Regions from separate parts of the Rhizobium sp. BK289 genome, predicted to be linked through region 3. Evidence: predicted binding sites of a transcription regulator. Region 3 holds the regulator's gene; each other region holds the start of a gene.

Region 1 (3,218 bases), on a different contig from region 3:
GCCTGAGCCGGTGCTGGCCGCCGTCGTGATCGCGGCCCTGACGCATGCGCTCGACCCCAGTCCGATCCTGCGCCTGCGCCGCCTGCATCGCGATTTCTACGTGGCGCTGGGCGCGGCCGTCGGCGTGCTGGCCTTCGGCGTCCTCAACGGCATGCTGCTGGCGATCGCCCTTTCGCTCGCCGCCATGATGCATCGCCTGGCCTCGCCTTATATCGCGCGCCTAGGCCGGCTGGACGACAGCCATGACTTCGTCGATATCGGCAGGCATGACGATGCCTCGGAGATACCGGGCATTGCCATCTGGCGCCCCGGTGAGACCCTGTTTTTCGGCAACGCCGATACGATCTTCGGCGAGATCCTGTCGGGCACCGGCGGTGAAACCGGTTTGCGGGCGGTTATCCTCAGCCTGGAGGAAAGCTCCGATATCGACAGTACGGCGATGGACGCCCTCATGGAATTCGACAGCGCCATGCAGCGCAGGGGTCTGCGTGTCCAGTTTGCCCGCGTGCATGACCGCGTCCGCGATCTGATGACGGCCGCCGGTGTTGCCGACGTCGAGCACCGCTGCAGCTTCAGTGTCGATGATGCGGTGGCTGCGGTGATGGCGTCTTCGGCAACCGTTGAACCTGTTCCAAAACCGTAAGCGCCAGATTTAGAACAATGGCCAGTGCCAGACATGGCCGTGTTCGCCGGCGCCCTGGAAGCTGTTGACCAGCGTGAACGTTTTCACTGTCCAGGCGACGGGCTTGTCTAACCTCACTTCGGGAAGAATGCGGTCGCAATAGAACAGCGTCATATGGGGTTGGAACGAGCTGGATATGCGGCTTTCAAAGCCCATGCTTTGCATGGCAGCATCCAATTCCCGACGAAGTGTCGTTAGCCCCTCATTTCCTTCCCTGCACCAGAGTACATATTGACGATTGTTGCCGTTGCCGAATGTGCCCGCCCGATCGAATATCAAGGGAAACGATTTTAGGCAGATGGTTGACCCGGCCTCCAATGCAGCGAAGGTGGCTTCCTCTTGTGAGCGGGAGACAATATCGATGGCATAGATGGTAGCATGGTAGAGATCATGCTTTCTCGCTATGCGCGTCAACCCGTTTCGACGACTTTGGTCGACGGTCATTTCAGCAGTCAATTTAGCGATTTCCGGGTCCGGCAATGCCGCAAAGTAGAGAGCTTGCCGGCGCTTTGGCGGGCTTTTGCCCTTGCGATTAATTGGCGGTTTGCCGAGATCAAATGACAACTGATCCATGTGTTGCATGGCTTCATTCAAAGCTGGCTTGGCTTTGCCTCCTTTTGTTTTCCGATCTCGAAAGCATATGACTCGATGGCTACGATTTCAAGAACAAAACAAGAACATATGGCGGAATCGCAATTCCAAAATTCTGCAATCCTCACGTTAAAAATGCGGATCGAATAAAATGCAGGCCTGATCTGTTCATTCCAAGCGAGGCTTATTCTCCATTCTCTCCAACAGGGAATGACCGTCCATGTTTACCAGAGCCATCTTTTCAGCCTTATTTCTCGCCGTCATCGGGCTCGGCATTTCCGCTTGCTCCACGTCGGGCGATCATAATTCCGGCGGCGGCATGACGCTGAACGCGCCTCCGACTGGCGGTGGATATTGATCCTTCAGCTCGCAATCGCCTTGAAGCCACCCCGCTGTCGCTAAAACAGTGGCAATTGCCGATCTTCGCAAGAATCGGGTTGAATTCGACGCCTCCGAGGACGATTTTCATGACAAGTGGAAACACAGGAGCTTTCGTCATGAATGAGACAAGGCAGAATTACCTGATCTTCGAAACCGCCGGCGGCTTTTGCGGCATCGCCTGGAATGATGTCGGCGTGCTGCGCTTTCAATTGCCGACGAAGGATGCGGCGGCAACCGAACGCCTGCTGCGCCGGCGCCTGTCGAATGCGCAGCCCGGCACGCCGACGCCGGAGATTGCGGGAGTGGTCGCCAAGGTGAAGCGCTATTTTGCCGGTGAGAAGATCGACTTTTCCGATGTCACGCTCGACCTCGGCGATCAGGACGCTTTTTTCACGCAGATCTACGCCGCCGCCCGGCAGGTCGGCTGGGGTCACACGACAACCTATGGAAGTTTGGCCAAGCAGCTTGGCGCAGGGCCGGAAGCCGCGCGCGATGTCGGGCAAGCCATGGCCAAGAACCCGGTGGCGCTGATCATCCCCTGCCATCGCGTTCTGGCTGCGGGCGGCAAGATCGGCGGCTTTTCCGCGCCGGGCGGCTCCAACTCCAAGGCTCGCATGCTGGAGTTGGAAGGCGTCCAGCTGGCACCGCCGAAGCCGGTGCAGCAGTCGCTGGCGTTTTGAGCCGGACGATCGGGTGTACGGCTAAAGCTGCTCGCCTTATTCCTTCGGCCCCTGACGGGCTCGGGAAAACAACAGCGTCTGCTTGTCATTGAGGCGCATTGGCATCGGATCGCCATAGCCGACTTTTTCGGCGACTCGGATCGAGGCCCTGTTATCGGGCGAAATCAGACAGACGCTGCGCTCGAACCGCGGCTGCTCGTCGAGCCAGGCGAGGGCGGCGGCAAGCGCCTCCGTGGCAAAGCCCTTGCCGTGCGCCCATGCCGCCAAAGCCCAGCCGGCCTCGGGAATACCCTTGATCGGCGGCTCCATCACCCGATGAAAATCGGCAAAACCGAGATCGCCTGCATATCGGCCTGACGATTTCTCACGGATTGCCCAGTAGCCATGTCCCAGCAGCGGCCAGAGGCCGTGATAGGACAGCATCCGCATCCATGACTCCCTGGAGGTGGATACGACATTGCCGAAAATATGCTTCACGACCAGAGGGTCGCTCCACATGCCGGCAAGCGGTTCGAAATCATCGAGCGTATGACCCGTGAGAATGAGCCGTTCGGTTTCCAGTCGCGGCGGCGAGAGCGTGGGTTTCATTCAGGTCACTCTTTGGGTTCGGCATCGGGAAATCTGCTGCAGGCGTCCGGCCAGACCTTGCGTCGGTTATTTTTACTCATACACGAAATCATGCCGCTCGTTCCAATGCTCTCTTCCGCCATAGAATTGTGAAGGCGAGACCATGGTTGACAAGCAGCAATGGCACGAAAAGCGCGGGTATATAAATGCCGGCGCCAAAGAGGCCGGGATTTCCGACCCTCGTTATGCCCATGTAGTAGGCGTTCAGAAGATCCATGGTTCCCCAGACATTGAATATCCAGACAATAGGAATAGCG
Region 2 (3,218 bases), on a different contig from region 3:
TAAGTAACTGTTACGAGTATTGAAGTAAGGTTTGCGGCAATGCGACCCTCTCGGGTATCAGTTTTGCGTTCCTTGCGATGGCCGCCGGAGATCATCACCCGGGCAGTTTGGCCTTCCGCCAAGCTGCTCGCCGCGCTGTCGAACAGAACTTTCCGTCTCATCAAAGATGAGGACGCAACCTGTCGTGCGTTTATCCCTCTCTCTTCCTGTTACAATACGGAAACAGATTCGTTCCGGCATGAAAAGTTGGAAATCAGGCTGGATCTCACGAGAAGGCGGCTAATCCACAAACAAATGTGGTTTTAATATGATCAACTGGTGTTGGGGCCAGCTGCAGAATTTTCAAGGGGCGCGCTGCAGCCGCGGCAAGTACAACACGCCATGTAGTGTCGAGGGATCGCTACAATGATGTGGGGCAAAGCAGATATTTCGTTTGAACAGCCCAAGGCCGTCGAGCGCCGGCGCTGGCCCCGCTCACCTCAGGCACCGCTTTACAGCGAGCTTCCCGAAACAACGGAGCTGGCGTCGCTGCCGTTTTCGACGGAGGAGTTGCGCCCCGATCGACAATTTGCAGCCTGGCAGGAGCGCATGGCTCCGCTGGTCGATATGCGGCTGCAGAACCAAGCAAAAGCGTGCGAGCCGTTCGCGGTTAAGCAGGTCGTATGGAACCTCGAAGGAGTCTTGCTCATTCAGCAGGACACTCCGGCATTCAGTTTCGAACGCTCCCCCGAAAAGGTGCGCTTCAGCTCGATAGATCATTGGCAGATCACCTTCCTGCGCACTGGAAAGACATGGACGAGCGTTAACGGCAAGGTTGTCGAAAACGAGCCCGGCATGATGGAAATCCGAATGCTGGGCTGCCCCTTTTACGGACGAACCTCGCCGGCGCAATCCACGACGCTGATCCTGCCATGCGATCTGTTTGCCGCCTATGGCGGACTGCCGAGCGCCAGCAGCAATATTGTCCTTGGAGGCCCGCGCGTCTCGTTACTTTCGAGCTACATGGATTTCCTCGAAGTCAATCTCCTTCGCTTGACCAGAGATGATCTTCCAGGCGTCAGGAACCAGCTTCGCGAGATGGTGTTCCATACAATCTCCCCCTTGGTCCACAGCGAAATCGACGGCGAAATATCGCAAAGCGGTTTGATGACCCGGGCAAGGCATTTCATTCAGAACAACCTGGGCTCCGCAGAATTGACGCCGGAAACCCTGAGCCGCGAATTGGCGATCTCGCGGACGCGCCTTTACGAGCTGTTTCAGACCTCGAGCGGAGTGCTCAACTATATAAGAAGAAGACGGCTTCTGGCCGCGCGCGCCGCACTCAACGATCCCGCCGATGGCCGGAAAATCGGCGAAATCGCCAGCCAGTTCTGTTTCGAGTCCGCCGCCAACTTCTGCCGGGCTTTCACCCATGAGTTCGGCTACAACCCAAGCGAAGTGCGCAGGCATTCGCGCGATTTCAAGACGGAAGCGCCGTCGCGCACGGCTATGGTCTCAAGCTTCGATAACTGGCTCGGTACGCTTGGTCTTTGACGATAAAGACCGACAGCGACGTCGCAATGTCCTGCCTTGCAAGGCCAGGAGCCTGTTTGATATCGTCGCCAAGCGTGATATGTTCCGTATTTGTTCGACCCGCTGCGATTTATGGCGGCGTTGAACGCCGGAGTATGATGTCGAAAACTGCGTGCGGTTTTCAGACGACATCATCCACACAACGTCATTTCAGCGCGGCCTGATCCCAGCGCGGATTACCGAGACGATAATGAACGATATGAGCTCGACGCCGGTCCGCAAAATCATCCATGTGGACATGGATGCGTTCTACGCGTCGGTCGAACAGCGTGACAATCCCGAACTGCGCGGCAAGCCGCTTGCGGTCGGCGGGTCCGCGGCGCGCGGCGTTGTGGCGGCGGCAAGCTATGAGGCCCGCGCCTTCGGCGTTCGTTCGGCCATGCCATCGGTGACGGCGAAGCGCAAATGCCCGGATCTGATTTTCGTGCCGCCGCGCTTCGACGTCTACAAGGCCGTGTCGCAGCAGATCCGCGAGATCTTCGCCGAATATACGCCGCTGATCGAGCCGCTCTCGCTCGACGAGGCGTATCTCGACGTCACCGAAAACCTCAAGGGCATGGAGATTGCCACCGAAGTCGCGCTGGAAATCCGGGCCAGGATCAAGCAGGTCACCGGGCTCAATGCTTCCGCCGGCATCTCCTACAACAAGTTTCTCGCCAAGATGGCAAGCGATCTGAACAAGCCCAACGGCCAGGCGGTGATCACGCCGAAGAACGGGCCAGCCTTTGTCGAGGCGCTGCCCGTCGGCAAATTCCACGGCGTGGGGCCGGCGACCGCCGAACGCATGCGCAAATACGGCATCGAAACCGGGCTCGATCTGAAAGCGAAGTCCCTCGCCTTCCTGCAGGAGCATTTCGGAAAGTCCGGATCGTATTTCTACGGGATCGCCCGGGGCATCGACGAACGCCAGGTGAGGCCCGACCGGATCCGCAAATCCGTCGGCGCAGAGGATACGTTTCCCGAGGATATCGACGATCTCGATCTGGCTACGGCGGAATTGCGGCCGCTTGCAGAGAAGGTCTGGCACTACTGCGAGGCAAGCGGCATCAGCGGCAAGACGGTAACCGTGAAGATCAAATACTCTGATTTCACGCAGGCCACGCGCAGCCGGACCATCCCTGTTCCGGTCGCGGGCTTGAGCGAGATCCTCGAAGCGGCATCTGCACTTCTGGCGACCGTCCATCCGTTCAGGCGGCCGGTTCGGCTGCTCGGCGTCACGCTTTCATCGCTGACGAACGAAGAAACCGACGATAGCCGCGCACAGCCCCAGCTCGATCTCGGCATTTAATTGCCGGTCACGGTGGAGACACGGTGAACCCAGGCCTTGCCTTGGTCCATGCGTGCCGAATCTGTAGAAATATGACTAAATTCCTCTTGTTTTTGACCGGCCGGCAAGGCTATACCGCCGCGGATGTTTTCAACCGTCCCTCTCTGGCCGCAAACGATCAGGATATTTTTCGTGACCATTTTGAAATCGCTTTTGGCCGTCTCGGCTCTTTGCATGGCGCTTGGCCTTGCCGTACCGGCGGCATCTGCCGCATCCACCAGCTATCCGTTGACACTCGATAATTGCGGAACCAAGGTCACTTTCCAGAAAGCGCCGGAACGGGCGATCGGGCTTGGCCAGAACAGTGCCGAAATTCTTC
Region 3 (3,218 bases):
GCCACGCCCAACGGTTCGAGATAGGTCTTGTCGGCAAGGAACACACAGGCATTTTCAGTGCCGAAGGGGTGGCGCGCATCCGGTGCGACCGTGAAGCCAAGCTTGCCCAGGCGCTCCCGCGCCAGAGCGATGTTGACGGTCGGCAGCACGAGATGATCCAGCGGATGCGGCGACAAAGTCATGGTCCTCCCTTGTTTGCCTGCAAAAGCAGATTTGCGCTCATACAATGCTCAATTCAAGCCGAAAGCCAAGCCCGTGAAAGCGCAGGAGAACGTGGGCCGGACGCAACTGCGGCAACCCGAGCGCACTGATTCTCAACTGCGGTCGAGTTATGTGCCAGTCGCCGTCTTCATTCGCACACGAGCAGAGCAGGATTGAGGTGAATCGTCCATAAGGCGAACAAAGCGGCATTTCTCATATTTATCGATGAATTAGCGCGGATATAATTCGCAAGGAATTTCAAGCGATCCAGTCGATGGCGGCAAATATTTGATAGGCTCCGCGAAGCTTTACCGAAATTTAAGCACTTGCAGAACACATATGGAACATATAGTGTCCGTTCTGGATTTGTTTCACGACGATTTTCTTGATTTGGGGTTCCAAGACGATGTTGACGCGCAAGCAGCAGGAACTGCTTCTCTTCATTCACGAGCGAATGAAGGAATCCGGTGTCCCGCCATCTTTCGACGAAATGAAGGACGCACTGGATCTGGCATCCAAATCCGGCATTCACCGTCTGATCACCGCGCTCGAGGAGCGCGGCTTCATTCGCCGCCTGCCCAATCGGGCGCGGGCACTCGAAGTCATCAAGCTGCCGGAGGCCTATAATTCAAGCCTGCAGCCACGACGCGGCTTTTCACCGAGCATTATCGAGGGCAGCCTCGGCAAACCCCAGCCAGTCGCGCCTCCAGCCCCGGCAAAGGTTGCCAACGACGAGCACAATAGTTCCGCATCGGTACCGGTCATGGGGCGCATCGCCGCCGGCGTTCCGATTTCCGCCATTCAGAACAACACGCACGACATTACCGTTCCCGCCGATATGCTCGGCTCCGGCGAGCATTATGCGCTGGAGGTCAGGGGCGATTCGATGATCGACGCCGGAATTTTCGATGGCGATACGGTCATCATCCGCAATTCGACGACAGCCAATCCCGGTGATATCGTCGTTGCGCTCGTCGACGACGAAGAGGCAACGCTGAAGCGATTCCGCCGCAAGGGCGCTTCCATCGCATTGGAAGCCGCCAATCCGGCCTATGAAACCCGTATCTTCGGGCCGGATCGCGTCAAGGTCCAGGGCAAGCTTGTAGGGCTTATTCGGCGCTATCATTGACAGACGAGTTATCACCAACAGTTGGACTATCATTGACGGGTGATATCTGCGCAGGTGGCGTACCGAATTTGCCGGTGCGCCAATCATAGGTTCGGTGCCTGGTCCATGGTCGCTGAGGGTTTTCGAAAGCGACAGAGACAATAGGCTTATCGGCCGTGAGCGTCATTTCGATGGACCCGGTTTTGCGCAATGTCGCACCGGTTATGAGCATTGCGGCCGGAACGGCAATAATCAAGTCGTAGCCGGATCGGCGTGACGACGATGTTTGCGGTATCGCAAGCCGGCGGCAGATAGGCGGCATTTTCGATGGTGACCAACATGGCGCCGTTGTCGAGCATCGCCACGCACCATGCGCCCTTCTGACAGGCGAAACTTCCCTGCATTGTCCGATCCAGAGCCTCCTCCATCGCCTTGCGGACTGCATTTTGCTCTTCCCTGCTTAACCGGCGGCGGCGATCGGTCGTCTTATTGATCTGCGGAAGCCGGTCATCAGCGGGGAGCATGGTGGGTGGCTGATGTTCGGTTGCGACCAGCGCCTTCTGCCATTGTTCGAAAATGAAGACCTGCGGCCTTTCGCGATTTGTGGCGAGTATATCGTCCTGTCGCAACGCAACCAGGACACCATCTTCGGAAATCATCAGATCCGGCTTCGGCACACCTGAGCCGAATGCCGCCACGCCGATGGATGAAAGCAGCAACAGCAAGCCTAAATGGCGAAGCCGGGTCCGCAGCACGGTCATGATCAGAAAGCCGGCAATGAAGGTCGGCATCAGCCAGCCGGGTTGGCGGCCGAAGGTGATGTCGCCTCCCCAACCGGCCACAGTTTTGGCGATCAGGATGACTAGTTCCAGTCCCTCGCCGGTGACGTTCCAAAACGGCCCGTCCAGGCCGATAGGCATCAGCAGCATTGCGGCCATGCCGAACGGCATGACAATGAAGGAGACGACCGGCATGGCCGCAAGGTTGGCGGCGAGACCGTATGTCGCCAGCCGGTGAAAATGCTCGATCGAAAAGATGGCCGTCGATGCACCGCCGATGAACGAGGTCGACAACACGCCACCGAAGAAGCGCGACACGAAGAGCAGCGGGCTTATCAGACGGATCCGCGAGAGGATGTTTTCGCGGTGCCGCCGCCGTTTCCACAGCGAATAGCCCGACACCAACGCCAGCGTCGCTGCATACGACATCTGGAAGCTTGGGCCGAGCACCTGCGACGGCGACAGAATGAGGATGACGATGGCGGATAGCGCGACATTGCGAAGGCTGAGCGACGGCCGATCGAAAAGTACGGCCACCAGCATGATCGCCATCATGATGAAAGCGCGTTCGGCGGATACGCCGAAGCCTGAAATCAGGTAATAGGCCGTTACCGTCAAAAGCGCGCCGAAGGCCGCGAACTTCTTGGTCGGCCAGGCCTGAGCAACTCCCGGAAACAAGCTGAACAGATAGCGCAGGCCGACGTAGAAGATGCCGGCCGACAGCGCCATGTTCAGCCCTGAAATTGCGATGATGTGAGTGAGACCGGCAATTCGCAGCGACTCGGTCGTATCCTTTGAGATCGCACGTCTCTCATCGGTGACAAGCGCTGCCGCAAAGGCGCCCGTATCTCCCGGCAAGGTTTCCCGGATCCTGTCTCCGATGCCGTTGCGCAGGCCGGCGAGCCAGATATCGGCCTTATCCAGCGGCGAATCTGCAACGCCATCACCGGATGGAGACAATAAGGTCGGGTTGCCATAGGCGAAACCGTTCGCACCGATTCCATTGAAATAGGAACTGAAGGCGAAATCATTGAGGTCAGGCAGAGCAGGCCCGGACGGCGGTGTCAGACGCGCCTTGCCCTGGATGCGATCGCCGAGATCGAACGGCTTCGCCTGCTTGCGTATGAAGA

Evidence for each region. The regulator LexA, encoded in region 3, represses DNA repair genes until DNA is damaged. The targets are predictions, from matches to a motif close to TGTTCNNNNTGTGTTCNG.
Region 1: FHT84_RS11225 (2'-5' RNA ligase family protein) is a predicted target of LexA. The motif match lies at 1,345-1,362, and genes of this name have one in related genera.
Region 2: dinB (DNA polymerase IV) is a predicted target of LexA. The motif match lies at 1,614-1,631, and genes of this name have one in related genera.

The regions. Positions count from the first base shown of each region.
Region 1 is NZ_JACHZO010000005.1:90,345-93,562, forward strand. Features, by position in the region: gene FHT84_RS11220 (SulP family inorganic anion transporter) at 1-643, shown strand, start outside; gene FHT84_RS11225 (2'-5' RNA ligase family protein) at 653-1,264, opposite strand; gene FHT84_RS11230 (hypothetical protein) at 1,494-1,631, shown strand; gene FHT84_RS11235 (methylated-DNA--[protein]-cysteine S-methyltransferase) at 1,771-2,334, shown strand; gene FHT84_RS11240 (GNAT family N-acetyltransferase) at 2,371-2,922, opposite strand; gene FHT84_RS11245 (hypothetical protein) at 3,011-3,218, opposite strand, start outside.
Region 2 is NZ_JACHZO010000013.1:130,879-134,096, reverse strand. Features, by position in the region: gene FHT84_RS23315 (AraC family transcriptional regulator) at 406-1,533, shown strand; gene dinB (DNA polymerase IV) at 1,763-2,860, shown strand; gene FHT84_RS23305 (hypothetical protein) at 2,857-3,039, opposite strand; gene FHT84_RS23300 (ABC transporter substrate-binding protein) at 3,032-3,218, shown strand, end outside.
Region 3 is NZ_JACHZO010000009.1:144,467-147,684, forward strand. Features, by position in the region: gene FHT84_RS18990 (VOC family protein) at 1-182, opposite strand, end outside; gene lexA (transcriptional repressor LexA) at 608-1,330, shown strand; gene FHT84_RS19000 (ComEC/Rec2 family competence protein) at 1,477-3,218, opposite strand, start outside.